Regions from separate parts of the Streptomyces sp. NPDC058274 genome, predicted to be linked through region 2. Evidence: riboswitches for the same ligand, from Rfam matches in the RefSeq annotation. Region 2 holds a riboswitch; each other region holds the start of a gene.

Region 1 (7,056 bases), on a different contig from region 2:
GCGATCTTCCTGCTCGTGGGCTACATCCTCAAGATGCTCGACCCCGAGCCGGCGTTCGCCACGACCCTCCTGACCACCGGGTGGGTCTTCGGCGCGGTCACGGCCGTCGCCATCCTGGTCGCCGCGGTCGGACTGCTGCTGACCGCGCTCCGCAACGGCGGCTCGGCGCTCCAGGCCGAGGCCCGGGGCGAGCTGTACGAAGAGGTGTCCCGGGCCAGAGACGTCTGGCACGACGCTCTGCTGGACCGCGGCATCCTGCCGTTCCTCCGGGAGGCGCTCGCGGACCCGGGCACGGCCGCGGTGGCCCACAAGGCACCCGAGCCGCCCAGCCGCATCCCGCACCTGGGCTACAACAGGCCGGGCTTCAGCAGCCCCGACGGCGGCCCGGCGGCGGGTCCCCGTCCGAGCTACAGCAGCCCGGACTTCAGCAGCCCGGACTTCGGGGGGCCGGAGCACGCGCCGGAGTAGCACGCTGGTCGGCGGGCCGCCGGGGTCATGCCCGGCCCGGCGGGTCGCCGGGCCGACGTACGACGCCGGCGACCCCACGGGTGCCACGGGTGCCACAGGCCTCGCAGGCCCTACAGGTGCCACAGGCTCCATAGGTCACAACGGGTCCCACAGGTGCCACAGGTGCCACAGGTGCCACGGGTCCCAGAGGTCCTAGAGGTCACACAAGGACCATCCGCCACGGCCGTATCACCAGATGCCCGCCTGACGGGCGGCAGTGATCCAGGCCGGGAACTCGGACAGCAGCCGGTCGTACAGTTCCGGGTCGGGGACGGTACTGATGTCGTCCACGGCGAAGAACCCCACGTTGTCGACGCGGCGGCCCGGAAGGGTGTCGAACCGCTCCAGCACGCCGTAGTTGGACCGCCCCAGACCCACGAACTGCCAGAAGATCGGCTCGTCCACCGCTGCCCGAAGCTCGCGCTCGATCTCGGCGTTGCGGTAGACGCCTCCGTCGGAGAAGAAGAGCACCAGAGTGGGCCGGCGGCCGGGTTCTCGGCGACGTACGCACGGACTTGGGCGATCACCTTCTGTTCCTCGTTCTGGATGCCGACCGTCCGCATGTCCACCTGACCCGGTCGCAGGCCCTTCTTCGGCTTCCTGCTCCGGCGGAAGAGGCTCAGTTCACCGACCCGGACGTGGAGGGCCAGCCAGTCGGGGAGCTCACCCAGCCGCAGATCAGGCAGCCGGGCCGCCTGCGAGGCGAAGGTCCAGGCCTGCATCTCTCCGTCGTCGTCCAACTGCGCCGCCACCGCCGCCATGCGCTCCACGACGTCGGTCATCACGCCCTTGGAGTACAGGAAGGACATGGAGCCGGAAGCGTCGAGTACGAGAATGACGCGCGCCGTGACGCCGACCGCTCCGTGCTTGCGCAGACTGACCGCCACCTGTTCCTTGCGCAGCGACAGACGCTTGCGCATGTCCACGGGCAGCCGCTCCTCGCCGGCGCTCCGCTGGGGACCGGGAGGCGGCACGGGCGGGACGGCGGGTGGCGCGACGGGACGAGCGGGAGGTGCGGCCGGGGCCGGAGCGAGAGGTGCCCCCACTGGCGCCGTCGGCACACTGGACGCGGCCGGAGGCTGATCCTCATCGACGCTGATACCAAAGTCCGTGGCCAGCCCGGCGAGCCCGGAGGCATACCCCTGCCCGACGGCACGGAACTTCCACTGGTCGCCGCGCAGATACAACTCGCCGCCGATGAACGCCGTCTCTGTCGTGGCCTCCATGCCGAACCGGGCCAGCTCGACCTGCGTCCCGGCGTCGAGCAGGCGCATCGTCAGTCCGGACATCTGACCGAACGTCCCGCCGTCGGCCGACGCGCACAGCACGACCCGCTCGACAGCCGTCTCCACTGAACGCAGGTCCACCTCGATCGTGTCCGTCGTGACCCCGGAAGCCGTCTGTTTCCCGAGATGCCTTACGGCGTTGGACGCGTGGTGAGGCTGGTTGTAGAAGACGAAGTCACCGTCGTCACGCACCCGGCCGGCCGGGGTCAGCAGCAGCGCCGAGGCATCGGCATCGGGCACACCGGGTCCAGCGGACCAAGAAAGCTCGGCGCGCACCGTACCGGAACGAACGGAAAGGTTGGCACCCTTGCTCATCGACCTGGCTGTCATGCCCACCAGTCTGCCGACCCGGCAGAGCCGAAGGACACCTTCCCGACCTCTCGATTGAGGTCGCCCGCCGTGTCGGGTACGCCCAGGACACCCCCTAAGCAGCACCGGAACGCAGGCGGCCGTACGCCGGGCGGGCCGGACAGAAAGGTCCCACGGATCGATCGATACGTCGGACAGGAAATTCCCAGGGATCGATCGATACGTCGTCGTGCGAGTCGGTACCGCCATCGCGACGTTTGACACGATGAAGGTGGGCGGCAGTCCCGCATTCTTCCCCACCGACCTGCTCGAAAAGCAGATCGAGCGTCTGCGGAATGCCCAGCGCCACTGAAACGCGGCGGTTCCGCGTGCAGGATGGCGGTGCTCCCCGGTCGGAAATCCCCGGGGAACACCGCCGTTCCAGCGGTCAGTCGGCCAGCGGCAGATAGACCCGGTTCCCCGCGGCCGCGAACTCCTTGGACTTCTGCGCCATGCCCTCCTCGATCTCCACCTGGGAACCGCCGTGTTCGCGGCGGATGTCGTGGGAGATCTTCATCGAGCAGAACTTCGGCCCGCACATCGAGCAGAAGTGGGCCGTCTTGGCGGGCTCGGCCGGGAGGGTCTCGTCGTGGAACTCCCGTGCCGTGTCCGGGTCGAGGGCCAGATTGAACTGGTCCTCCCAGCGGAACTCGAAACGGGCGTCGGACAGCGCGTCGTCCCAGTCCTGAGCGCCGGGGTGCCCCTTGGCGAGGTCGGCCGCGTGTGCGGCGATCTTGTAGGTGATGACTCCGGTCTTGACGTCGTCACGGTTGGGCAGGCCCAGGTGCTCCTTGGGCGTGACGTAGCAGAGCATGGCCGTACCCCACCAGGCGATCATCGCGGCGCCGATGCCGGAGGTGATGTGGTCGTACGCCGGCGCCACATCCGTCGTCAGTGGGCCGAGCGTGTAGAACGGCGCCTCCTCGCAGATCTCCTGCTGAAGGTCGATGTTCTCCTTGATCTTGTGCATCGGGACATGGCCCGGGCCCTCGATCATGGTCTGCACGTTGAAACGCTTCGCGATCGTGTTGAGTTCCCCGAGCGTCCTCAACTCCGCGAACTGCGCGGCGTCGTTGGCGTCCGCGATCGACCCCGGCCGCAGCCCGTCGCCGAGCGAGTACGTGACGTCGTAGGCGGCGAGGATCTCGCAGAGCTCCTCGAAGTTCTCGTACAGGAACGACTCCTTGTGGTGCGCGAGGCACCACGCGGCCATGATCGAGCCGCCGCGCGAGACGATGCCGGTCTTGCGGTTCGCGGTGAGCGGCACGTACGGCAGGCGCACGCCCGCGTGCACCGTCATGTAATCCACGCCCTGCTCGGCCTGCTCGACGACCGTGTCCTTGTAGATCTCCCAGGTCAGCTCCTCGGCGCGGCCGTCGACCTTCTCCAGCGCCTGGTACAGCGGCACCGTGCCGATGGGCACGGGGGAGTTGCGCAGTACCCACTCACGGGTGGTGTGGATGTTGCGGCCCGTGGACAGGTCCATGACCGTGTCGGCACCCCACTTGGTCGCCCACGTCATCTTGTCCACCTCCTCCTCGATGGAAGAGGTGACCGCCGAGTTGCCGATGTTGGCGTTGACCTTCACCAGGAAGCGCTTGCCGATGATCATCGGCTCGATCTCCGGGTGGTTGACGTTCACGGGCAGCACCGCGCGACCGGCGGCGATCTCCTCGCGTACGACCTCGGGGTCGACGTTCTCCCGGACGGCCACGAACTCCATCTCGGGCGTGATCTCCCCGCGGCGGGCGTACGCGAGCTGCGTGACGGCCTCCCCGGGGCGCCCCCGGCGCGGTTGCCGCGGCCGCCCCGGGAAGACCGCGTCGAGGTTCCTGAGCCCCCCGCGCGGTGAGGTGTGCTTGATTCCGTCGTCCTCGGGGCGCACCGGACGGCCCGCGTACTCCTCGGTGTCACCGCGGGCGATGATCCAGTTCTCGCGCAGCGGGGCCAGCCCCCTGCGTACGTCGGTGTCGACGGTCGGATCGGTGTACGGGCCCGAGGTGTCGTACAGCGTGACCGACTGCCCGTTGGTGAGGTGCACCTGACGGACCGGCACCCGCAGGTCGGGGCGAGAGCCCTCGACGTATGCCTTGTGCCAGCCGATGGACTTCCCGGCCTCGCCGCTCTCGGTGGGGGCGGGTGCCCCACCGTCGCCGGCCGGAGCGCTCGCCCCGTCCGTCTGGCTGGAGGCAGGCGTGCGTACGTCCTTGATGGTCATGAGACCTACTCCCTACGCCGGCATTACCCGGTAACAGGTTCGGCGGTCGACGCAGCGAGTTCCGTCTGCCGATGTTTCATGTGAAACATCGCTGAGACGAAGGTCAGCGCCCTCTCAGCCCGGTGCTCCGAGCTCCCGCGTGTGCAAAGGTGCCTCCACGCTAGCGTCATATCTGGCGCGGTGAACAGAGGGCCCCTGCCGTTCTTGCGATGATCGGTCGGTGACCACGACGCAGCAGCCCTCGTTTCCACCGTCCGAGCCGCCGCGTGGACGGGGTCCGGGCGACGGGCAGGGACGGGGTCCCGGCGGCGGGCAGGGGCACGGGCGCGGTGGTCCCGGCGACGGACATGGGCACGGTGGTCCCGGCGACGGTCACGGGCAGGGGCACGGGCACCGGCCGGACGGTGGCCACGGCCCTGGGAACGGCGGCGGGCACGGCTCAGGCTCCAGTTCCGGCTCAGGTTCCGGATCCGGATCCGGATCCGGATCCGGTGACGCGCACGGCCCCGGCAACGGTCACGGACACGGCCACTCGCACAGCCACGGCCCCGCCGCCCCGGTCTCCAAGCACCTGCGCAAGGTCATCGCAGCCGTCCTGATTCCCTTCGCGGCCGCGGTCGTCGTCGGCCTGGCCGTATTCTGGCCGGGTGGCGCTCCCTCGCACGAACGCACCGGCGTCGGTTTCGACCGGCAGAGCCAGCAGGCCACGGTCACCAGAGTCGACCAGGTGGACTGCAAGTCCGTGAACGCCTCGGGGGACACCCCGACCGGTGACACCTCCACGCCCGAGGGCTCCTCGGCGCAGCAGCAGGCGACGGGCGACTGCAAGAAGGCGACGATCCGGATCGACACCGGCAAGGACAAGGGCCGTACGTTCACGGAGATCGTCCAGCCCGACCAGTCACGCCAGTTGCACCAGGGCGAGAAGGTCGTGGTCGCGTACGAGCCGTCCGCGCCCAAGAACCTGCAGTACTCGGTCACCGACGTGAACCGCAAGATCCCCATGGCGGTGCTCGCCGGGATCTTCGCGCTGGCCGTCGTGGTGGTGGGCCGGATGCGCGGTCTCATGGCGCTGATCGCGCTCGCCGTCAGCTTCCTGATCCTGACGTTCTTCATCCTGCCGGCGATCCTGCAGGGCTCGAACCCCCTGGTGGTGGCGGTGATCGGCGCCAGCGCCATCATGCTGATCGCCCTCTACATGTGCCACGGACTGTCGGCCCGTACGTCGGTGGCGGTGGTCGGCACGCTGCTCTCGCTGGTGCTGATCGGCCTGCTGGGCTCCGCGTTCATCGGCTGGGCCGCGCTGACCGGCAATGTGGACGACAACACCGGCCTGATCCATGGCCTGTATCCGTCCATCGACATGAGCGGTCTGCTCCTCGCGGGCGTGATCATCGGTTCGCTCGGTGTGCTCGACGATGTGACGGTGACGCAGACGTCGGCGGTCTGGGAGCTGCACGAGGCCAACCCGACGATGGGGTGGCGCGGGCTGTACCGGGCGGGCATCCGGATCGGCCGCGACCACATCGCCTCCGTCGTCAACACCCTCGTCCTGGCGTACGCGGGTGCGGCCCTCCCCCTGCTGCTGCTCTTCTCGATCGCGCAGAGCAGCGTCGGCACGGTCGCCAACAGCGAGCTGGTCGCCGAGGAGATCGTGCGCACCCTGGTCGGCTCGATCGGCCTGGTGGCGTCCGTACCCGTGACCACGGCCCTGGCGGCCCTGGTCGTCTCCGCGGACCGCCCGAGCGGCACGGCGGTTCCGGCGCCCGCGGCTGCCCGGACACCGGCCCGCAGCGGGAAGGGCCGCCGACGCAAGCACTGAAGCCTCCGGGCCCGCGGGACTCTTGGGCCTGCCCGGACGGGAGCGGATCAGACCCGTCGTGGGAGCGGTAGCGGATCAGACCCCGCTGTGGGAGCGGCAGCGGATCAGACCCCGTCGTGGGAGCGGCAGCGGATCAGACCCCGTCGTGAGAGCGGCACAGGACCCTCTGAACGCGAGCGGTACTGCACCGACCCAAGGGTGAGGAAGCGTTACGCCACTTCAGGCGCGCGCCGCGTCTCAGCCCGCGCTCTGCTCCTCCGCGAGGATGCGGTCCAGCGCCTCGTCTAGGTGGGTGTCGAAGTCGGCGAGGGAACACTCCTGCCCGAGCGGCACCAGCTTGTCCGTGCGGTCGAGGAACGCCACGAGCGGTGCCGTACCGGACCGGAACAGCGCGTGGTCGCCGCCCACCTGAAGCCGGATCAGCACCTCGCCGAATGCCTCCGGGTCCGCCGGCGCGATCCGCACATCCCCGTCGCCGCAGGCCCGGCCCACGCCGTCGATCAGCAACTCCCGCCCGAATGTCCAGGTCACCGGCGCATCACCGGGCAGATGAAAAGTCAGCCGCACGGCAAAAGGATCACTGGTCTCATATCGCAGCTCCACCGGAATGCGGAAGGAGAGCTCCTCCGACACGAGAAAGCTCATCATGACCTCTGCCTGCACCGACTCGCGCATCGCCTACCCCGTGGTTTGCCGTCGACTGGCCAGGAATCGTCCCCTGACGCTGGTGGCATCTTGCAGAAAGTACACGGCAGATCACAAGGAGTGAGTTTTCAGATGCTGATAGAGATCGTGAGTGTTCTTAGCAGGCTGCCGATCTCGGCCTGCAATTGCCGTGCCGCGGGAAGCAGCCGCTCGGCCTGGTGAAAGGGCAG
Region 2 (7,056 bases):
GGCCTTCTCGGAGGGGTCGCCCTCCAGGTCCACCACGGTGAAGCGGTCACGCAGCAGATCCAGGGCGCCGGGCGTGAAGATGCGGTCGGTGCGCTGCGGGGCGGGGCGCAGGACGACGACCGGCTTGCCGGCCACGGCGCCGGGAGGCGTGGGTGAGCTGCTCACATGACTCCTCTGTCCTGGTCATTCTCTCCTGTTCCTCCGGCACGCGCCGGAGAGGTCAGACGCGCGGCCGGTTGATGAGGCGGGAGAGCACGATGACGCTCTCGGTCCGCTCGATGACCCGTGCCGCCCGGACCCGTTGGACGGCGCGCTCCAGGTGCGGGATGTCGAGCGCCATCATGTGGACCATCGCGTCCGCGGCGCCGGAGACCGTGTAGGCCTCCACCACCTCAGGCACGGTCTCCAGGTCCCGTTGCAGCTCACTGGGTGTCGGATTGCCCTTGCAGTACACCTCGACGAACGCCTCGGTCCGCCAGCCGAGCGCCTGGGTGTCGACGAGCGCGGTGAATCCGCGCACGGTGCCGTCGGCGACCAGCCGGTCCAGCCGTCGCTTCGCTGCCGGCGCGGAGAGCCCGGCGGCCTCCCCGATCTCTGCGTAGGTGCTGCGCGCGTTGCGCAGCACGCACCGCACGATGCTCTCGTCGATGGCGTCCATGCCCATGTGATCCCACCTTCCTCGCACGCAAGATTTCGCCATACGGATCGTGTTTTCGCAAGAAAGGCATCTCAACGGAGAACAAACGGCGATTGATTGCGCACTCCGCCCGCTCATAGCATCCACACACCCCCATCGACGCATGGCAGGCGACAGGAGTGTGCGGTTTGCGCGCGAGGCTCAGCGCGGAGGAGTCCGCCGCCCTGGAAGCGGTCGACGAGGCGGCCGTCGCCGCACTGCTGCTCGACGTGCTGGCCGTGCCCAGCGTGACGGGCAGCGCGGCGGAGTCCGAACTCCAGCACCATCTGGCCCGGCATCTCGACCGGCTGGGCCTGGACGTCGACCTGTGGCCGATGGACCTGGCCACCCTGCGTTCCGACCCGGACTTCCCGGGCACGGAGGTGCCGCGGGAGGAGGCGTGGGGCCTGGTGGCGACGCTGCCGGGCGCGGCGGACGGCCCGACCGTGATCCTCCAGGGCCATGTCGACGTGGTGCCGCCCGGCGACCTCACCCAGTGGGCCGGCGACCCGTTCGTGCCGAGGGTGCGCGGGGATGTCGTACACGCCCGGGGCGCCTGCGACATGAAGGCCGGTGTCGTCGCCAACATCGCCGCGCTGGCGGCGATCCGCGCCTGTGGAGTACGGCTGGGCGGCAGCGTGACCGGCCACTTCGTCGTCGGCGAGGAGGACGGCGGGCTCGGCGCCTTCGGGACCCTGCGCCGCGGACACCGCGGTGACGCCTGCGTCATCACCGAGCCGACCGGCGGCACCCTGATCACCGCCAACGCGGGCGCCCTGACCTTCCGTGTCACCGTGCCCGGCCGGTCCGCGCACGCGAGCACCCGGGACGCCGGTGTGAGCGCCATCGACGCCTACACGCCGATCGGCGCGGCGCTCGCCCGGCTGGAGGTCGTACGCAACAAGGTGCCGGACCCCTTGATGGCCGAATACCCCATCCCCTACTGCCTGTCCGTCGGCATGCTGCGGGCCGGGGACTGGGCCAGCAGCGTGCCGGGCCTCCTGGTCGCCGACGGGCGACTGGGGCTGCGGCTCGGTGAGGAACCCGCCGCGGCACGCGCCGAGTTCGAGCAGTGCGTGGCCCGGGCGTGCGCGGACGACCCGTGGCTGCGCGACCATCCGGCCGTCGTCTCCTGGACCGGCGGGCAGTTCGCCAGTGGCAGGCTCGCCCCCGGGCATCCGCTGCGTGAGGTGGTCGGCACCGCGCACGCGGACGCCTCCGGTTCCCCCGGCCCCCGGGAGCGCGGCGCGCCGTACGGGAGCGACTTGCGGCTCTACGCGGCGGCCGGCATACCGACGCTTCAGTACGGCCCCGGCGACGTGCGCCTCGCCCACGGCCCCGGCGAACGCGTATCGCTCGCCGAAACCGTCGCCGTCACCCGCACGCTGGTCCTCACGGCGCTCAGGAAAGCGGGGACCCGGTAACGGGAGGCGGCCGTGACCGAAGCCTCGGGAACCCGCTAACAGGAGACGGCCGCTCACCGAAGCCTCGGGAACCCGGTAACAGGGAAGCGGCCCCGGCCCGCCTGAACCGCGGGAGCCCGAGACGCCCGGTCCCACCGGGAGCCGCCCGGACAAGCGCCCGGCCCACCGGGACCGGCCGGCGGGAAGCGCCCGGCCCACCGCGACGACCGAGTGCGGACGCAGGACGTCACCGGCTCGGGCGGGTCCGCCAGCCGTGGTCGACCGGGCCCGCGCCCGGCCCACCGCGACGACCGAGTGCGGACGCAGGACGTCACCGGCCCGGGCGGGTCCGCCAGCCGTGGTCGACCGGGCCCAGGCCCGCGCCCAGGGCGAAGCCCGCGGCGATCGCACCCGTGACGTACTCCTTCGCCCGGCGTACCGCCTCCGGTACCGGATACCCCTGCGCCAGGCCGACCGCGATCGCGGAGGCCAGGGTGCAACCCGTGCCGTGTGTATGGCGGTTGTCGTGGCGCGGGGCCCGCAGCCAGTGCTCCTCGCTGCCGTCGGTCAGCAGGTCCACGGCCTCGCCCGGCAGATGACCGCCCTTCACGAGCACCCACCGCGGCCCGAACTTCAGGAGCCGTTCCGCGGCCCGGCGCATGTCGCCTTCACTCGTCACCGAGACGCCGGTGAGCTGCGCCGTCTCGTCGAGATTCGGGGTCGCCACCGTCGCGACCCGCAGCAGTACGGTTCGTACGGCGTCCAGCGCGTCGTCGGCGAGCAGCCGGTCACCGTGCTTGGAGACGCTCACCGGGTCCACGACCACGGGTGCGGCGGTGTCCGCGAGCAGCTCGGCGACGGTCTCGACCAGCAGGGGCGAGGCCAGCATGCCGGTCTTCACCGCCTGTACGCCGATGTCGTCCACGACGCTGCGGTACTGCGCCCGCACCGCCTCGGCCGGCAGCTCCCACGCCCCCTGGACGCCGAGGGAGTTCTGCGCGGTGACCGCGGTCAGCACGCTCATGCCGTGCGCGCCCAGCGCGAGCATCGTCTTCAGGTCGGCCTGGATGCCGGCGCCGCCCCCGGAGTCGGATCCGGCGACGGTCAGGACGCGCGGCGGCGCGACGGAGGCTGCCGGAACCGAGGGGGTCGCGGCGGCCGGCGAGTGGGCGGGCTGGGTCATACCCGGGCCTCCTTCGAGGCACCGCGGCCGAGGCCGAGGCGCAGCGGGGCGTACACGGCGAGCGCCACGACGAAGGCCACCCCGTAGGCGAGGTCGGCGCCGTGCAGGGCGTCGGCCACCGGACCCACGTACAGGCTGGTGCTCATGAACGGGACGGCGGCGGCGAAGGCGACGACGAACGCCGTGAGCGCGGGCCACCATGGCTGCGGGCGGGCGCTCTCGGCGGCCAGGTCGACCGGGGCGCCGGCGCGGGCCCGGGCGCGGACGAGCCAGTCGACAGCCACGATCGCGACGAATCCCGGGATCCAGTAGCCGACGAGCAGCAGCACGTTCTGGAAGCGGGTGGTGGTGTCGGCCGCGTGCATCCACAGGACGAGCGGGAAGCCGAGGACGGCGGCCAGTGCGGCGGCGACCGGGCGCGGCAGGCGCACCCCCATGGTCTGCAGGGCCAGCGAGCCGCTGTAGTCGTTCATGGCGTTGCTGGACAGGGCCGCGAGCGCGACGGCGAGCAGGCCGAACGCACCGAGGACACCGCCGCCGAGCAGGGTGTCGACGCCCCCGGCGGTCTGGTCGGTGAAGACGGACGCTCCCCACAGGCCCAGCGCCTGGACGGCCACGAAGGACACGCTGACCCCGAGCAGCGTGCACCAGAACATCCGCGGCCGGGACGCGGTGCGCGGGAGGTACCGGCTGAAGTCACTGGCGTAGGGGGCCCAGGACAGCGCGAGGCTCAGCGCGATGGTGCAGGTCAGGACGAACGCGCCGGCCCGGTCGGCGCCGTGGACCGTGGCGACGGCGGTCGGGTGGCTGCCGTTGAGCAGCTTGGCGGTCAGCGCGGCGAAGGCGGCGGCGAGGGCGAAGGTCATCACGGTCTGGAGCCGGTGGATCGCCTCGTATCCGAGGACACCGAGAGCTCCTTGGGCGGCCATCACGACCAGGACGCCCAGCCAGAACGGCCAGCCGCACAGCTGGGCCAGCGCGTCCCCGCCGAACAGGCCGATCAGCGCGTCCCAGGCGATCGAGGACAGCCACTGCAGGGCGCCCGGCACCGCGACGGCCCGGCCGAACGCCAGCCGGGCGAGCGGGAGTTGCCCCGCACCGGTCTGACTGCCCCAGGTGCCGAGGTACGCGGTCGGCACCGCGCCCAGGAGGGTGCCGAGGACGACGGCGGTGAGGGCGGTGGCGAAGTCGAGGCCGAGCGCGACGCCGACGGTGCCGGTGAACACGCCCGTCATGGTCAGGTTGGGGGCGAACCACACGGTGAACAGCCGGGCCGGGCTGCCGTACCGCGCGTCCTCGGGGACGGGTGCGATGCCACGGGCCTCGACCCGCAGATCACCGGGAGCGGCGGGCATCCGCCCGTCGAAGACGCGCTGTGGGGCCCCGACGGCCACCTCACCGCGGGCATGCGGCCATGACATGAGACATCCCTCCGCCAGTCCTAACTGGTTCAGGTTCGACGGGTGTGATCTCAGCCCTCGTGCGGGGCACCCCGTGTCCGGTACGCCGGCCAGGATAGCCCGGCGCGCGCGTACGTCCAGGTGGTGGGGGTGGACAGTGGCCGAGCACGGTCCGCGGACGGTGACCGGGCCGGTGCGGCGGGTCACGGCCGCGCCGCACGGTCCCGAAGTGCGCCTCGGGAGGGACGCCTCGGTGTGAATACCGTGATACGCGGACGACGTTCCCTTTGTCCGGGAGGGCGGGCTATGGTGACGCCCTGACGGGATCTTGAACAGAGGGGGCGCAGGTGGAGAACCTCGCGCGGGCACGCCGCGGCCGGCCGCCCGGGACCGGGTCGGTGGAGGGCGAGCTGACCGGCCGCCAGCAGGCCATCATCGAGTTCATCAGGACCGAGGTGGCTCGGCAGGGCTACCCGCCGTCGATGCGCGAGATCGGCGAGGCGGTCGAGCTGGCCAGCACCTCCTCGGTCTCCCACCAGCTGTCGGTGCTGGAGCGCAAGGGCGTCCTGTACCGCGATCCGCACCGGCCCCGCGCGTATCAGGTACGGCCCAGCTGGGCGCCGAGTCTGGACGCCGAGCGCGGGCCGGAGCCGGCCGCAGTACCACTGGTGGGCCGCATCTCCGCGGGCACGCCCGTCCTGGCCGAAGAGGCGATAGAGGACGTCTACCTGCTGCCGCGCCAAATAGTCGGCGACGGCGATCTCTTCGCGCTGACCGTGAGCGGCGACAGCATGATCGAGGCGGCCATCTGCGACGGCGACGTGGTGGCCGTCCGCCGCCAGGACAGCGCCGATCACGGCGACATCGTCGTCGCGCTCCTGGAGGACGAGGCCACGGTCAAGCAGCTGCGCCGGCAGGACGGTCAGGTGTGGCTCATGCCGCGCAACTCCGCCTACGCGCCGATCCCCGGCGAGGACGCGGTGATCCTGGGCCGAGTGGTGGGCCTGATGCGCCAGTTGTAGCGGCGACAGGGGGCCTGACCCGCCGGCGGCGGCTACGGGGACACGGCGGCCACGCGGGAGCGGTGCAAGCGAGAAAAGGCCCCCGCGGGCTCTCGCCCGCGAAGACCCTTCGCACCGTCGGGACGACAGGATTTGAACCTGCGACCCCTTGACCCCCAGTCAAGTGCGCTACCAAGCTGCGCCACGTCCCGGTGCGCTCGCCGCGGTGAACCGCGTGATCGCGCGAACAGCACTTTACCGCACACCACGGGCCGGTCCGCCGGGGGCGCGGGGGCGGCACCGGGGCCGGCGCGGGACAATCGGAACATGAACGGGACTCCCAGGGCCGGGACGGACGGCCGACGCGACCGGGACGCGGAGGGACGGGCACGCAATGCCCGTCCCCGGGACGGTCTCGGCCGGCCCCTGCCGTACGGCACGGACGGGGTGGAGCGGCAGCCCGAAGGGGTCGTACGCAGTCCCGCGGAGACGGTCGTCGAGGCGCAGGCGCTGCTGGCGGCGGGCAAGCCGTTCCACGCGCACGAGGTCTTCGAAGACGCCTGGAAGTCGGGCCCGGCGGACGAGCGCGCGCTGTGGCGCGGGCTGGCCCAGCTCGCGGTGGGGCTGACCCATGCGGCCCGGGGGAACACGACGGGCGGCGCCCGGCTGCTGCGACGCGGGGCGGACGCCACCGAGCAGTGGGCCGCCGAATCCGGACAGGACAGTCCGTACGGGATGGATCTGGCGGAACTGGCGGACTGGGCGCGGAGGTTGGCGGGGGTCGCGGAGCGGGACGGTACGGCGGTCGACGCCGTGGCGTGGGCACCGCGACTGCGCGGGAGCGAACCCGGATAGTCGCGGAGCGGGACGGTACGGCGGTCGACGCCGTGGCGTGGGCACCGCGACTGCGCGGGAGCGAACCCGGATAGACCGGCTGTCAGTGGCGTGGGGCAGACTCGGGGCGTGCGAAAGATTCATGTCATCGGAATCGGGGCGGGCGATCCCGACCAGCTGACCCTGCAGGCGGTCAAGGCGCTGAAGAGCACGGACGTGTTCTTCATCCTGGACAAGGGCGAGGTGAAGTCCGACCTCGTCCAGCTGCGCCGTGACATCCTCGACGCGCATCTGCCGGAGGGGGCGTACCGGCTGGTCGAGGCGCGCGACCCGGATCGCGACCGGGCCGCCGGGGGCGCGGCCTACTCCCCCGCCGTCGGTGACTGGCGCAGCGCCCGCGCCGCCCTCTACGAACGGCTGATCGCCGAGGAGTTGGGCGAGGACGGCAGCGGCGCGTTCCTGGTCTGGGGCGACCCCGCGCTGTACGACAGCACGCTCGGCATCCTGGAGGAGATCCTCGACCGGGGCACGGTCGCGTTCACGTACGACGTCGTTCCGG
Region 3 (7,056 bases), on a different contig from region 2:
ATGCCGCCGTCCTCGGAGGTGAGGGCCCGGTAGTACGCGAACCCGTAGCCGCCGGGGGTGTCCAGGGACCGCTGGACCAGCACCCCGAGGGGCAGCACGAGCAGGACGGCGATACTCGCGAGGACCCCGGCGAGCAGCGCCCACTGCCCGGCCCCGCGCGGCCGGCGCGCGGTCATCGAGGCGTCCACCAGACGCAGGGCGGTCTCCCGGCGCCGTACGGTCCAGGCGTGCACCGCGAGGATCGCGCCGACCGCCACGAACTGGACGATGGTCAGCACGGCGGCGGTGGAGAGATCGAAGATCTCCGAGGTCTGCCGGTAGATCTCGACCTCGAGGGTCGAGAAGGTGGGGCCGCCGAGGATCTGCACCACACCGAACGAGGTGAAGGTGAAGAGGAAGACCATGAGGGCGGCGGCGGCGAGGGCGGGCCCGAGAGCCGGGAGGGTCACCTTGCGCCAGGCGGCGAACCGGGAGGCACCGAGCATCCGCGCGGCCTCCTCCTGACGCGGGTCGAGCTGCGCCCAGAGACCGCCGACCGTCCGGACCACGACCGCGTAGTTGAAGAAGACGTGCGCGAGGAGGATGGCCCAGACGGTGGTGTCCAGCCGTACGCCCCACAGCTCGTCGAGCAGCCCGCCCCGGCCGACCAGCGCCAGGAAGGCGGTGCCGACGACGACGGTCGGCAGCACGAAGGGGACGGTGACCACCGCCCGCAGCACCTGCTTGCCCCGGAACTCGAAGCGCGCGAAGACATACGCGCCGGGGAGCGCGATCAGCAGCGTCAGCGCGGTCGACGCGCACGCCTGCCAGGTGGTGAACCACAGGACGTGCCGGATGCCGGACTGCGCGAGCACCTCGCCGATCCGCCCGAACCGCCAGACCCCGTCGACGTTGAGCCCTCGGCCGACGATCGCCGCCACCGGGTACGCGAAGAAGACCGCGAAGAACGCGACGGGCAGCGCCATCAGCCCGAGGCGCGCCGCGCCGCCGCGGGAGAGTCCCCTGCGCGCGCGGGGCGCCCCGGGCTGTCCGGGCTCCCCGCGCTTCGGGGGCTTCCGGGACTTCCCGGGCGGCCGGGTCGCTACTTCAGTACGAGTGAGGTCCACGACTTGACCCACTGGTCACGGTGGTCGGCGATGGTGCCGGGGGTGAGTGTCTCGGGGTTCTTGGCGGCCGGCCCGAACTCGGTGAACTCGGCCGGCACCCGGGCGCCCTCGACCACCGGGTACACGAACATGTTCAGCGGCATGTCCTCCTGGAACTTCTTGGTGATCAGGAAGTCGAGGAGAGCCTTGCCGCCCGCCGCGTTCTTCGCGTTGCTCAGCAGGCCCGCGAACTCGATCTGCCGGAAGCAGGTGCCGTCGGCGACCCCGGTCGGCGCGGTCTTGGGCCGCGGATCGGCGTAGATGACCTCGGCGGGCGGCGACGAGGCGTACGAGACGACCAGCGGGCGGTCGGCCTTCGCCTTCTTGCCGCCGGCCGAACCGGAGAACTCGTCGTTGTAGGCCTGCTCCCAGCCGTCGACGACCTTCACGCCGTTGGCCTTGAGCTTCTTCCAGTAGCCCTGCCAGCCGGTGTCCCCGTACCGCGCGGCGGTGCCGAGCAGGAAGCCGAGGCCGGGGGAGGACGTCGAGGCGTTCTCCGTGACGAGGAGGTTCTTGTACGCGGGCTTGACCAGGTCGTCGAAGGACTGCGGCGGGGCCAGCTTGTGGTCGGTGAAGTACTGCTTGTCGTAATTGACGCAGATGTCACCGGAGTCGATGGGCGTGACGCGGTGCTTCGCCTTGTCGAGCTGGACGTCCGCGGAGACGGCGGACAGGCCCTTGGCCGCGTACGGCTGGAAGAGTCCGTTGTCCAGGGCGCGGGACAGCAGGGTGTTGTCGACGCCGAAGAAGACGTCGCCCTGCGGGTTGTCCTTGGTGAGGATGGCCTTGTTGACGGCCTGCCCGGCGTCGCCGTCCTTGAGGACCCTGACCTTGTACCCGGACTCCTTCTCGAACGCCTTGAGCACGCTCTTCGAGGCGGCGAAGGAGTCATGGCTGACGAGGGTCACGGTCTTGGACCCGGAGCCGGCCTCGTCGTCGGACGAGCCGCACGCGGAGAGCGTGACGAGCCCGAGACCGGTGGCGAGGACCGCCGCCGTCAACCTCTTGGTGGTGCTCACTGAATTCCTCCTGGGATGACCAGGAAGAGACGCGGCCCTGCCCGGGAACCTCTGATAGTTCCCGGGCAGGGCGCAACAGCTTGAGTAACGACCGAACTTCCTACCCAGAATGACCTGGGCAAGGTTCAGAGGGTCTGCGGCCTGTGCCGCACTCTCAGCGCTGTGGCGCTCCCCTGTCGGAATATGAAGATGTACGTACGCCAGCCAGACTACCGCTCCCGTGCGGGAACGCGGCCGGTGGCTCCCTTACGCTACGGTCCCGCGCCCTAGCGCTCCGCCGCCGCCAGCTGCCCGCAGGCGCCGTCGATCTCCTGGCCGCGGGTGTCCCGGACGGTGACCGGCACGCCGTGGGCCGCGATGGCCTCGACGAACGCCTTCTCGTCCTCGGGCCGCGAGGCGGTCCACTTGGAGCCGGGCGTCGGGTTCAGCGGGATCAGGTTCACGTGCACGGGCTTGCCCTTGAGGAGCCGTCCGAGCCGGTCACCACGCCATGCCTGGTCGTTGATGTCGCGGATCAGGGCGTACTCGATGGACAGCCGGCGCCCCGACTTGGCCGCGTACTCCCAGCCGGCGTCCAGCACCTCGCGCACCTTCCACCGCGTGTTCACGGGGACCAGGGTGTCGCGCAGCTCGTCGTCCGGCGCGTGCAGGGAGATGGCGAGCCGGCACTTGAAGCCCTCGTCGGAGAACCGGTGGATCGCGGGCACCAGGCCCACGGTCGACACGGTGATGCCACGCTGCGAGAGCCCCAGACCATCGGGCTCGGGGTCGGTGAGCGCCCGGATCGAGCCCACGACCCGCTTGTAGTTGGCGAGCGGCTCGCCCATGCCCATGAACACGATGTTGCTCAGCCGCGCGGGGCCACCGGGAATCTCGCCGTCCCTGAGGGCCCGCATGCCGTCCACGATCTGGTGCACGATCTCGCCGGTGGACAGATTCCGGTCCAGCCCGGCCTGGCCGGTGGCGCAGAACGGGCAGTTCATCCCGCAGCCGGCCTGCGAGCTGATGCACATGGTGACCCGGTCCGGGTAGCGCATCAGCACGGATTCGACGAGCGTGCCGTCGAAGAGCCGCCACAGGGTCTTGCGGGTGGTGTCGTCGTCACAGCTGATGTGCCGGACGACGGACATCAGCTCGGGCAGCAGCGCTTCCTGGAGCTTCCCTCGCGAGGCGGCCGGGATGTCCGTCCACTGCTCGGGGTCGTGCGCGTACCGCGCGAAGTAGTGCTGCGAGAGCTGCTTGGCGCGAAACGGCTTCTCACCGATCGCGGCAACCGCCTCTTTACGCTCGGCGGGCGTGAGATCGGCAAGGTGCCGCGGCGGCTTCTTGGCTCCGCGGGGGGCGACGAAAGTAAGTTCTCCGGGCTTCGGCATAACCCTTCCAGTGTCGCAGACATACGAAGAGAGGCCCGCCGCCCTGTGGACAGCGGGCCTCTCACTCGAGAACTGCAGGTCAGCGACGTACGGAGATGTCACGCGTGCAGATCAGCCGGAGCCCACGAAGATCACCAACAGCAGCCACACGACCGGTGCCGTCGGCAGGAGCGAGTCCAGCCGGTCCATGATGCCGCCGTGCCCCGGCAGCAGCGTGCCCATGTCCTTGATGCCGAGGTCCCGCTTGATCATGGACTCGCCGAGGTCACCGAGCGTGGCACTGGCGGCGACCGCGAGCCCGAGGATCAGACCCTGCCACCAGCTGCCGTCGTCGATCAGGAACTGCATGCACAGCGCACCCGCGGCCATCGCGAAGGTGACCGCTCCGACGAGCCCCTCGCGGGTCTTGCCGGGGCTGATGCGCGGCGCCAGCTTGTGCTTGCCGAAGCGCCAGCCGACGGCGTACGCGCCGGTGTCGCTGACGACCGTCAGGAGCAGGAACGTCAGGACGCGCCGCGGACCGTCGTCGGCCGTGAGTATCATCGCCACGAACGTCGCCAGGAACGGCACGTAGAAGGCCGCGAAGACCCCGGCGGTGACGTCCTTGAGATAGCCCTCGGGCGGCTCGGTCATCCGCCAGACCAGGACGGCCAGCGCGGTGAGCGCCATCGCCACCCACGCGCCCTCGGCGCCCCGGACGTAACCGGCGACGACCATCGCCGCGCCGCCGATCGCCAGCGGCACGAGGGGCGCCTTGATGCCCTTGCGCTCCTCGAGCCGTGAGGTGAGCTCCCACAGCCCCACCACCACGGCGACGGCGATCACGCCGACGAACACGGCCTTGACGATGAACAACGACGCGATGATCACGGCACCGAGCCCGACGCCCACCCCTATGGCCGCACCCAGGTCCCGGCCCGCACTCTTCTTCTGCGGCGCGGGCGCTGGCTGGTGGGCGCTGGGCATGGGCTCCTGCGGACTCGGCTGGTTGTGCGACGGCGTCCCGTAGGACGCCGTCTGCGGTGTGTCGTCGCGGAACAAGGGGCCACTCAGCCGAGCGGCCCCCCGGTCGTCGTCCTGGTCTCCGCCGTGTGCGGGTACGTCGGGCACGATGGGCATGGGGCGAGTCTGCTGGGCGTCATGCGCATCGTACGCGGGACCCGCCGGGGCGGCCCCCTGGACAGGCCCCTGGTCGGAAGGCCCCCAGTACCCGGCTTGTGGCGGCGCGCCCCAGGAAGAGTCGTTCATCAGACCTCGAGCAGCTCCGCTTCCTTGTGCTTGAGGAGCTCGTCCACCTGAGCGACGTACTTCGCGGTGGTGTCGTCGAGCTCCTTCTCGGCACGGCGGCCCTCGTCCTCGCCGACCTCGCCGTCCTTGACGAACTTGTCGATCGTCTCCTTGGCCTTGCGGCGGATGGAACGGATCGAGATCTTGGAGTCCTCGGCCTTGGTCTTGGCGACCTTGATGTACTCCTTGCGGCGGTCCTGGGTCAGCTCCGGGAACGTCACACGGATGATGTTGCCGTCATTGCTGGGATTGACGCCCAGGTCGGAGTCGCGGATCGCCTGCTCGATGTTGCGCAGCGCGCTCTTGTCGAACGGGGTCACCACGGCCATGCGCGGCTCCGGCACCGAGAACGAGGCCAGCTGGTTGATCGGCGTCAGTGCGCCGTAGTAGTCGGCCACGATCTTGTTGAACATCGCCGGGTGCGCACGACCGGTGCGGATTGCGGCGAAGTCCTCCTTGGCGACCACGACGGCCTTCTCCATCTTCTCCTCGGCTTCGAGGAGGGTCTCTTCGATCACCACTTGCTCCTGCGTGTCTGAGTAGGCCCGGCAGCTGTTCCTCGTCGGGGTCGGCGGCCGGCTGCGTCGCGTCTTGTTCCTGCACGGTTGCGGACCGGCAGGACATTGTCCATCCCCCGGTCAGGGTCCGTCCCCGGCGGGGTGAGCCCCCGTCAGGGTGCGTCCCCGGTCAGGCCCGGCTGTCCTGGTCACCCACGAGTGTGCCGATCTTCTCACCCTTGACGGCCCGCGCGATATTGCCCTCCGCCAGGAGCTCGAAGACCAGGATGGGGAGCTTGTTGTCCCGGCACAGCGTGATGGCGGTCATGTCGGCGACCTTGAGATCACGGGTGATGACCTCGCCATAGCTGAGCGAGTCGAACTTGACGGCCCCGGGATTGGTCTTCGGGTCGGAGTCATAGACACCGTCCACCCCGTTCTTGCCCATGAGCAGCGCCGCGGCGTCGATCTCCAGGGCACGCTGGGCGGCGGTGGTGTCGGTGGAGAAGTACGGCATGCCCATGCCGGCACCGAAGATGACCACACGGCCCTTCTCCAGGTGCCGCACGGCGCGCAGCGGGATGTAGGGCTCGGCGACCTGCCCCATGGTGATCGCGGTCTGCACGCGGCTGTCGATGCCCTCCTTCTCCAGGAAGTCCTGGAGGGCCAGGCAGTTCATGACCGTGCCGAGCATGCCCATGTAGTCGGAACGGGCCCGGTCCATGCCGCGCTGCTGCAGTTCGGCACCGCGGAAGAAGTTGCCGCCGCCGATGACGACGGCGATCTGCGCGCCGCCCCGTACGACGGACGCGATCTCGCGGGCGATCTTGTGCACCACATCGGGGTCGACGCCCAGCCCGCCGCCACCGGCGAACGCCTCGCCGGAAAGCTTCAGCAGAAAGCGTCCCGCGCCTTTGCCGTCGTCGCTCTTCTCGCCGTTGCCGGCCTGGGTGGTGGTCATCGAGCTCTCGCCTCTTTTACGTGTCGCACATACGAAGAAGGCCATCGCCGGTGGGTGTTGGCTCCCATACGCGGCAATGGCCTCCTCGTCAGATCTGCTGTCGTCCGTCACACACGCGCGCGTGCCGGTCCGTGCGACCGGCACGGACGACTGCTGTCGACCCTAGCGGGGTCGCGCGTCGATCGCGGTACGGACTCAGATGCCGACCTTGATGCGCGTGAAGCGCTTCAGGGTGACACCGGCCTCGTCCAGGACCTTCTGGACGGACTTCTTGTTGTCGAGCGCGTACGGCTGACCGAGGAGGGTGGCCTCCTTGAAGAAGCCGTTGACGCGACCCTCGACGATCTTCGGGAGGGCGGCCTCGGGCTTGCCCTCGGCGCGGGTGGTCTCCTCGGCGACGCGACGCTCGGACTCGACGACCTCGGCCGGGACGTCCTCACGGGAGAGGTACTTCGGCGCGAAGGCGGCGATGTGCTGCGCGATGCCCTTGGCGAGGCCCGCGTCGGCCTTGTCCAGCTCGACCAGAACACCGATCTGCGGGGGCAGGTCGGGCATGGTGCGGTGCATGTACGCGGTGACGTAGGCGCCGGAGAACTGGGCGAAGCGGTCCAGGACGATCTTCTCGCCCAGGTTCGCATTGGCCTCGTCGACGAACGCCTGGACCGTCTTGCCGGCCTCGATCTCGGACGCGAGCAGCGCCTGGATGTCGGCGGGAGAGGTCTTGGCGGCGTGCTCGGCGATCTGGTTGGCGACGGCCTGGAACTTCTCGCCCTT
Region 4 (7,056 bases), on a different contig from region 2:
ATGGAGGCGTTGCTGAGCTTCGGCAGCCTCTCCAGCATCTTCACGCTCGTGACCGGCATGACCTCGGGGATGACCGGCGTCTCGCAGCCGGCGGCGACGACCCGGTCACGCAGCCGCAGATACGACTCGGGCTGGAAGAACATCTGGGTGATCGCGTAGTCGGCGCCGGCCCGGCACTTGTCGACGAAGTGCGAGACGTCCAGGTCCCAGGTCGGGGAGCGCGGATGCATCTCGGGGAAGGCGGCCACGCCCACGCAGAAGTCGCCGGACTCCTTGATGAGCCGGACGAGTTCGGCCGCGTAGGTCAGGCCGTGGGGGTGCGGCACCCAGTCGGCCATGGGGTCGCCCGGCGGGTCACCGCGGACCGCGAGCATGTTCCGGATCCCGGCGTCCGCGTACTGGCCGATGATGTTGCGCAGTTCGGCGATGGAGTGGTTGACCGCGGTGAGGTGGGCGACCGGTGTGAGGGTGGTGTCCGCGACGATCTGCTCGGTCTCCCTGACCGTGCCGGCACGCGTGGAGCCGCCGGCGCCGTAGGTGACGGAGACGAAGTCGGGTGCGACGGCCTCGACCCGGCGGAGGGCGTTCCACAGGTTCCGCTCACCCTTGGGGGTTTTCGGCGCGGAGAACTCGAACGAGTACGTCTTCTTGCCGGTCGCGAGCATGTCGCGCACGGTGCGTGCGCGATCAGTCCTGGTGGAGGCAGATCCGAGGGCCATATCCGCAGGTTAGCCAGGGGACGCCGGTCCCCCAACCGAACCGATGAGATTTGTCCGATTTGTCGACTTCTTGTCCACCCTTCGGACACGCAGCGTCAAGCTCCGGCGCCTTACGCCGCCGGAACCGCTGTGCGAGCTGGTCAAGCCGCCCGGAGCCGCTTCGCGAACTCTCCGGCCGCCGCCGCGGGGTCGTCCGCCTCGGTGATCGCCCGCACGACGACGACGCGGCGGGCGCCCGCTTCGAGCACCTCGTCCAGATTGCCGAGGTCGATGCCGCCGATGGCGAACCAGGGGCGGTCGGTGCCCAGCGAGGCGGTGTGCCGCACCAGGTCGAGGCCGGGGGCGTGACGGCCGGGCTTGGTGGGGGTGGGCCAGCAGGGGCCCGTGCAGAAGTAGTCCACGCCGTCCTGGACGGCGGCGGCCGCGGCCTCGGGCCCGGCATGCGTGGAGCGGCCGATCAGGACGTCCTCGCCGAGGATCGCGCGGGCGGCGGGGACGGGGAGGTCACCCTGGCCGAGGTGCAGCACGTCGGCGCCGACGGCATGGGCGACGTCGGCACGGTCGTTGACCGCGAGGAGCTTGCCGTGGCGGGCGCAGGCGTCCGCGAAGACCTGGAGGTGCTCCAGCTCCTCGGCGGCCTCCATGCCCTTGTCGCGCAGCTGCACGATGTCGACCCCGCCCGCCAGGGCCGCGTCCAGGAACTCGGCGAGGTCGCCCTGGCGCTTACGGGCGTCCGTGCACAGGTAGACCCGGGCGTCGGCGAGCTGTCGGCGGGCGGTGGCGGCGGTCTCGGGCATGCGGGTATGTCCCCCGTGGTCGGTGGCACGTACGGACCGCGGCGGCCGGGTGGAGCGGCGAGCCGTGGTCCGTACGCCGGACGGTTGTCGGATCAGACGGCGAGCGCCTGGGCGCGGCGCTTCACCTCCGTGCCGCGATTCTCGCTCAGAGCCTGCGCGGGGGTGCCGGGCAGGGTCGGGTCGGGGGTGAAGAGCCACTCGAGCATCTCTTCGTCGGAGAAGCCGTCGTCCCGCAGGAGCGTCAGGGTGCCGGTCAGGCCCTTGACGACCTTCTGCTCGGCCCCGTCGATGAATGCGGCGGGGACGTGCAGCGCGCGGTTCTCACCACGGCGTACGGCGATCAGCTGGCCTTCCCTGACCAGCTGCCGGACGCGGGTCACCTCGACGCCGAACTGTTCGGCGATGTCGGGGAGGGTGAGCCAGGCGGGGACGAGAGCATCGATCTTTGCGTCAATCTCGGTCACAGGACAAGCCTGCCATCCCGGACTGACAGTCGGAAGCCAGACCCCTCCGACCTGGGGTGACGGATAGTGCCTGTCCGGTGGATCGTGCGGTGGATCGCGGGGTCAGCCCTCTTTCCCGGCACCGCCGGGACGGAACCGCCGGACGGAACCACCGCAACCGGACCAACGGAACGGAACCGCAAGATCCGCCGGACGGCCCCAGGTGCCTAGGCCGCGGCGGCCTTCAGTGGCCGCGCCGGGTCCGCGAGGAGTTCCGGATCCATGGGGATCCCCGCCTCGATGACCTTGCGGCCCTGGGCCAGGTCCCGGGGGCGGCCGACCGCGAGAAGCGCGACGAGCCGGCCCTCCCGCAGCCAGCAGACCGTCCAGGCCGCCCCCGTCGGGTCGCCGCGCCACACCGTCGTGTCGGCGGGGGCGTGATGGCCGACGTACTGCACGAAGCGGCCGAACTGCTCGGACCAGAAGTACGGAACCGGGTCGTAGGCCGCCGGGGCCTCGCCGATGATGTTCGCCGCCACCGTGCGCGGCCCCTGCAGGGCGTTGTCCCAGTGGTGGACCAGAAGACGCCCCTCGTACCGCCCCGAGGGGAAGGAGGCACAGTCGCCGACCGCGAACACATCCGGCGCGGAAGTGCGCAGATGGGCGTCGGCCAGCACCTCGCGGTGGGCGCCGAGCGTGATCCCGGAGCCGGCCAGCCAGGCGGTCGCGGGGCGGGCGCCGATGCCCACGACGACCGCGCCAGCGGGCACCCGCGAACCGTCGTCCAGGATCACCGCGCCGGGCTCGACGCGCTCCACGCGCGCGTGGGTGCGCAGCGTGGCACCGCTGTCGGCGTACCAGGCGGCCATCGGCGCGGCCACCTCGGCGGGCAGCGCTCCGGCCAGCGGCCGGTCGGCGGCCTCGACGACGGTCACCGCGCAGCCGGCCTCACGCGCCGCCGTGGCGAACTCGGCCCCGATCCAGCCCGCTCCCACGACCACGATGTCGTGCTGCTGGGCGAGCACGGGACGCAGCCGCTCGGCGTCGTCGAGGGTGCGCAGCAGATGGACCCCCGGCACGCCCTCCGTGCCCGGCAGCCGGATCGGTTCGGCACCCGTCGCGAGGACGAGGACGTCGTACGGCACCGGACCGGAGTCGGTGTCCAGCTCGTGGTCCCCGGGGCGCACGGCGAGTGCCTCGCGGCCGAGCTGCAGTTCGATGCCCAGTCCCTCGAAGTCCACGTCGAAGGCGGACCCCTCCGACTTGCCGAGCAGCACGGCCTTGGACAGGGGCGGCCTGTCGTAGGGCTGGTGCGGCTCCGCGCCGATCAGGGTCACGCTGCCGGTGAAGCCCTGTTCCCGCAGGGCGACCGCGGTCTGCACCCCGGCCATGCCCGCGCCCACGACGACGACCCGTCGTGCGGTCCGCTCCTGCGCCTGCGTCTGCTCGCTCACCTGATCACCTTAGACACCTGACAAATTGTCAGTCAGGGGACGTGCTCAGTGACCTGTTCCACACTTCTCGTGGATCTGTTCCACCACGCTCGTCCCGCTGCCCGCCTGCGATTCCCATTGCCAGGTCTCCTCCAGGCGCACCCGGCCGTCGGCCAGTTCGACGACCGCGGACACGCAGTGCCCGGAGGAGGTCGTGCCGTCGTGCTTCAGCTGCACGTAACGGAAGTCGAGCCGGTCACCCTCCCGTCTACCCACGAGATGACCACGTACGACATCACCGCCCGCGTACTCGGCCCAGATCACTCCGTCCTTCTCGTGGTACGTGAACCGGGTGCGGGTGCCGACCTGACCCGGCGCCTGGTCGGCGACCGGGGCCAGGACGAGACCGTCGAGCGAACGGGCCATGCGCGGAGGCTCCTCTACTGAGGTTCGAGACGAAGGGCTAGGCTGGCCAACGTAAAGCACACGCGGGAGCCCGGACGCACCGGGCTGAGAGGGAGGCTGGGACGGCCTCCGACCGTACGAACCTGATCCGGGTCATGCCGGCGAAGGGAGGGGCTGGACGCCCATGTCGCGTACCTCAGACGTCCTGGTCATCGGGGGCGGAATCATCGGTCTGGTGACCGCCTGGCGGGCCGCTCAGCGCGGGTTCTCCACCGCGGTCGTGGACCCGGAACCGGGCGGCGGAGCGGCGCAGGTGGCCGCCGGGATGCTGGCCGCCGTGACCGAACTGCACTACGGCGAGCAGACCCTGCTGGGGCTCAACCTCGCCTCCGCGCGCCGCTATCCGGACTTCGTGGCCGAGCTGACCGCGGAGACCGGCCTGGACCTCGGCTACCGCCAGTGCGGCACGCTCGCCGTCGCGCTCGACGCCGACGACCGGGCCCATCTGCGCGAACTGCACGCCCTGCAGAGCCAGTCGGGCCTGGAGTCCGAGTGGCTGAGCGGCCGCGAGTGCCGCCGCCTGGAGCCGCTGCTGGCGCCCGGGGTGCGCGGCGGCCTGCGGGTGGACGGCGATCACCAGATCGACCCGCGCCGGCTGGCCAGGGCCCTGGTCACCGCATGCGAGCGCGCCGGGGTCGTCTTCCACCGGACCTGGGCCGAGCGGCTCTCCGTCGCCCGGGACCGGGCCACGGGCATCGGCACCGCGCACGGCACCGCACTCTCGGCGGGCCACGTCGTCCTCGCCGCGGGCAGCCTCAGCGGGCGGCTCGCCGGGGTCCCCGACGCCGTACTGCCGCCCGTGCGGCCGGTGAAGGGGCAGGTGCTGCGGCTGACCGTGCCGGGCCGGTACGCGCCCTTCCTGAGCCGGACCGTGCGGGCCGTCGTCCGCGGCAGCCATGTCTATCTGGTGCCGCGCGAGAACGGCGAGCTGGTCGTCGGCGCCACCAGCGAGGAGCTGGGCTGGGACATGACGGTGACCGCGGGCGGCGTGTACGAGCTGCTGCGCGACGCCCATGAGCTGGTCCCCGGGATCACCGAACTGCCGCTCACCGAGACCCGGGCGGGTCTGCGCCCCGGCTCGCCGGACAACGCGCCGCTGCTCGGCCCGACCGAGCTCGACGGCCTCCTGCTGGCCACCGGGCACTTCCGCAACGGCGTCCTGCTGACGCCCGTGACCGGCGACGCCATGGCCCACGTACTCGCCACCGGTGAACTCCCGGCCGAGGCACGCCCCTTCACCCCCAAGCGCTTCAGCACGGCCCTCACGGAGCAGCCCGCATGAACATCATCGTCAACGGCGAACAGCAGCGGATCGCCGCGGGCACCGCGCTCGACACGCTCGTCTCGACCCTGACCCCGGCCCCGTCCGGCGTCGCCGCCGCGCTCAACGAAACCGTCGTCCCACGCGCGCGGTGGTCGTCCACGTCCCTCTCCGAGGGTGACCGCGTCGAAGTCCTCACCGCCGTCCAAGGAGGCTGACCCATGGCCGACGATCCCTTCGTCCTCGGCGGTACGACCTTCTCGTCCCGGCTGATCATGGGCACCGGCGGCGCCCCCAGCCTCGACGTGCTGGAACGCTCGCTCGTCGCGTCCGGCACGGAGCTGACGACGGTCGCGATGCGGCGCGTGAACCCGGCGGCGCACGGCTCGGTCCTCTCCGTGCTCGACAGGCTCGGCATCCGGGTGCTGCCGAACACGGCGGGCTGTTTCACCGCGGGTGAGGCCGTGCTGACCGCTCGCCTGGCCCGCGAGGCCCTCGGCACCGACCTGGTCAAGCTGGAGGTCATCGCCGACGAGCGCACGCTGCTGCCCGATCCGATCGAGCTGCTGGACGCCGCCGAGACGCTCGTGGACGACGGCTTCACCGTGCTGCCGTACACGAACGACGACCCGGTCCTGGCACGGAAGCTGGAGGACGTCGGCTGCGCCGCCGTGATGCCGCTGGGCTCGCCCATCGGCTCCGGGCTCGGGATCCGCAATCCGCACAACTTCCAGCTGATCGTGGAGCACGCACGCGTGCCGGTCATTCTGGACGCCGGTGCCGGCACCGCGTCCGACGCCGCGCTCGCCATGGAACTGGGATGCGCCGGTGTGATGCTCGCCTCGGCGGTGACCCGCGCGCAGGAGCCCGTCCTGATGGCGGAGGCCATGCGGCACGCGGTCGAGGGCGGGCGTCTGGCACGGCGCGCGGGACGCATTCCGCGCCGGCACTTCGCCGAGGCGTCCTCCCCCGCGGAGGGCATGGCCCGGCTGGATCCGGAGCGGCCCGCCTTCTAGACCCTGTCACTGAGAGATGTCCCACCCTCGGCGGCCGCGGTTCCCCGTCGGGGTGGGACAGGTCCGTCACAGGTCGGCTGCAGTCATGCGCCGGTATCGGCCGAACGGGCGGTGTGTCGGTGACGGATCGTAGACTCACCCGCGTGGATACGACCCTTCAGGACCCGCTCGTCGGGCACGTGCTCGACGGCCGCTATCGCGTCGACGCGAGGATCGCGGTCGGCGGGATGGCCACGGTCTACCGGGCCCTGGACACCCGCCTCGACCGCGTGCTCGCGCTCAAGGTGATGCACCCGGCGCTGGCCGCCGACGGCTCGTTCGTCGAGCGCTTCATCCGTGAGGCCAAGTCGGTGGCACGGCTCGCGCACCCCAATGTGGTGCAGGTCTTCGACCAGGGGACGGACGGGTCGTACGTCTATCTGGCCATGGAGTACGTCGCCGGGTGCACCCTGCGTGACGTGCTGCGCGAGCGGGGCGCGCTGCAGCCGCGGGCCGCGCTCGACATCCTGGAGCCGGTGCTCGCCGCGCTGGGGGCCGCGCACCGCGCCGGATTCGTGCACCGCGACATGAAGCCGGAGAACGTCCTCATAGGGGACGACGGCCGCGTCAAGGTGGCGGACTTCGGGCTCGTCCGCGCGGTGGACACGGTCACGAGCACGACCGGGTCCGTGCTCGGCACCGTCTCGTATCTCGCTCCCGAGCAGATCGAGCACGGCACGGCCGACCCCCGCGTCGACGTGTACGCGTGCGGGGTCGTGCTCTACGAAATGCTCACCGGCGAGAAGCCGCACTCCGGCGACTCCCCCGCCCAGGTGCTCTACCAGCACCTGCACGCGGACGTGCCGGCGCCGTCGGCCGTCGTGCCGGGGCTGGCCTTCGCGCTCGACGACCTGGTCGCCTCCGCCACCGCCCGCAACCCCGA

The links. A riboswitch is a leader RNA that binds a small molecule or an ion and turns the genes downstream of it on or off. The one in region 2 is predicted to bind thiamine pyrophosphate.
Region 1: linked by a shared signal. The riboswitch ahead of thiC (phosphomethylpyrimidine synthase ThiC) and the one ahead of ACFVYF_RS08345 (purine-cytosine permease family protein) in region 2 are both predicted to bind thiamine pyrophosphate.
Region 3: linked by a shared signal. The riboswitch ahead of ACFVYF_RS29655 (thiamine ABC transporter substrate binding subunit) and the one ahead of ACFVYF_RS08345 (purine-cytosine permease family protein) in region 2 are both predicted to bind thiamine pyrophosphate.
Region 4: linked by a shared signal. The riboswitch ahead of thiO (glycine oxidase ThiO) and the one ahead of ACFVYF_RS08345 (purine-cytosine permease family protein) in region 2 are both predicted to bind thiamine pyrophosphate.

What each region holds. Positions count from the first base shown of each region.
Region 1 is NZ_JBHVXW010000002.1:212,621-219,676, forward strand. Features, by position in the region: gene ACFVYF_RS05425 (hypothetical protein) at 1-468, shown strand, start outside; partial or broken gene ACFVYF_RS05430 (VWA domain-containing protein) at 697-2,123, opposite strand; gene thiC (phosphomethylpyrimidine synthase ThiC) at 2,530-4,359, opposite strand; TPP riboswitch at 4,352-4,508, opposite strand; gene ACFVYF_RS05440 (YibE/F family protein) at 4,580-6,181, shown strand; gene ACFVYF_RS05445 (SsgA family sporulation/cell division regulator) at 6,419-6,856, opposite strand; gene ACFVYF_RS05450 (IclR family transcriptional regulator) at 6,955-7,056, opposite strand, start outside.
Region 2 is NZ_JBHVXW010000003.1:234,496-241,551, reverse strand. Features, by position in the region: gene ACFVYF_RS08365 (NAD(P)-dependent oxidoreductase) at 1-165, opposite strand, end outside; gene ACFVYF_RS08360 (Lrp/AsnC family transcriptional regulator) at 221-658, opposite strand; gene ACFVYF_RS08355 (ArgE/DapE family deacylase) at 826-2,100, shown strand; gene thiD (bifunctional hydroxymethylpyrimidine kinase/phosphomethylpyrimidine kinase) at 2,411-3,262, opposite strand; gene ACFVYF_RS08345 (purine-cytosine permease family protein) at 3,259-4,683, opposite strand; TPP riboswitch at 4,673-4,767, opposite strand; gene lexA (transcriptional repressor LexA) at 5,010-5,684, shown strand; tRNA gene ACFVYF_RS08335 (tRNA-Pro) at 5,802-5,875, opposite strand; gene ACFVYF_RS08330 (DUF309 domain-containing protein) at 5,991-6,518, shown strand; gene cobF (precorrin-6A synthase (deacetylating)) at 6,627-7,056, shown strand, end outside.
Region 3 is NZ_JBHVXW010000019.1:44,793-51,848, forward strand. Features, by position in the region: gene ACFVYF_RS29650 (ABC transporter permease) at 1-965, opposite strand, end outside; gene ACFVYF_RS29655 (thiamine ABC transporter substrate binding subunit) at 1,082-2,164, opposite strand; TPP riboswitch at 2,244-2,349, opposite strand; gene rlmN (23S rRNA (adenine(2503)-C(2))-methyltransferase RlmN) at 2,431-3,537, opposite strand; gene ACFVYF_RS29665 (phosphatidate cytidylyltransferase) at 3,649-4,785, opposite strand; gene frr (ribosome recycling factor) at 4,785-5,342, opposite strand; gene pyrH (UMP kinase) at 5,512-6,282, opposite strand; gene tsf (translation elongation factor Ts) at 6,478-7,056, opposite strand, start outside.
Region 4 is NZ_JBHVXW010000001.1:433,878-440,933, forward strand. Features, by position in the region: gene metF (methylenetetrahydrofolate reductase [NAD(P)H]) at 1-719, opposite strand, end outside; gene thiE (thiamine phosphate synthase) at 860-1,516, opposite strand; gene ACFVYF_RS01975 (Rv2175c family DNA-binding protein) at 1,609-1,980, opposite strand; gene ACFVYF_RS01980 (NAD(P)/FAD-dependent oxidoreductase) at 2,187-3,413, opposite strand; gene ACFVYF_RS01985 (hypothetical protein) at 3,459-3,818, opposite strand; TPP riboswitch at 3,871-3,984, shown strand; gene thiO (glycine oxidase ThiO) at 3,982-5,139, shown strand; gene thiS (sulfur carrier protein ThiS) at 5,136-5,336, shown strand; gene ACFVYF_RS02000 (thiazole synthase) at 5,340-6,134, shown strand; gene pknB (Stk1 family PASTA domain-containing Ser/Thr kinase) at 6,278-7,056, shown strand, end outside.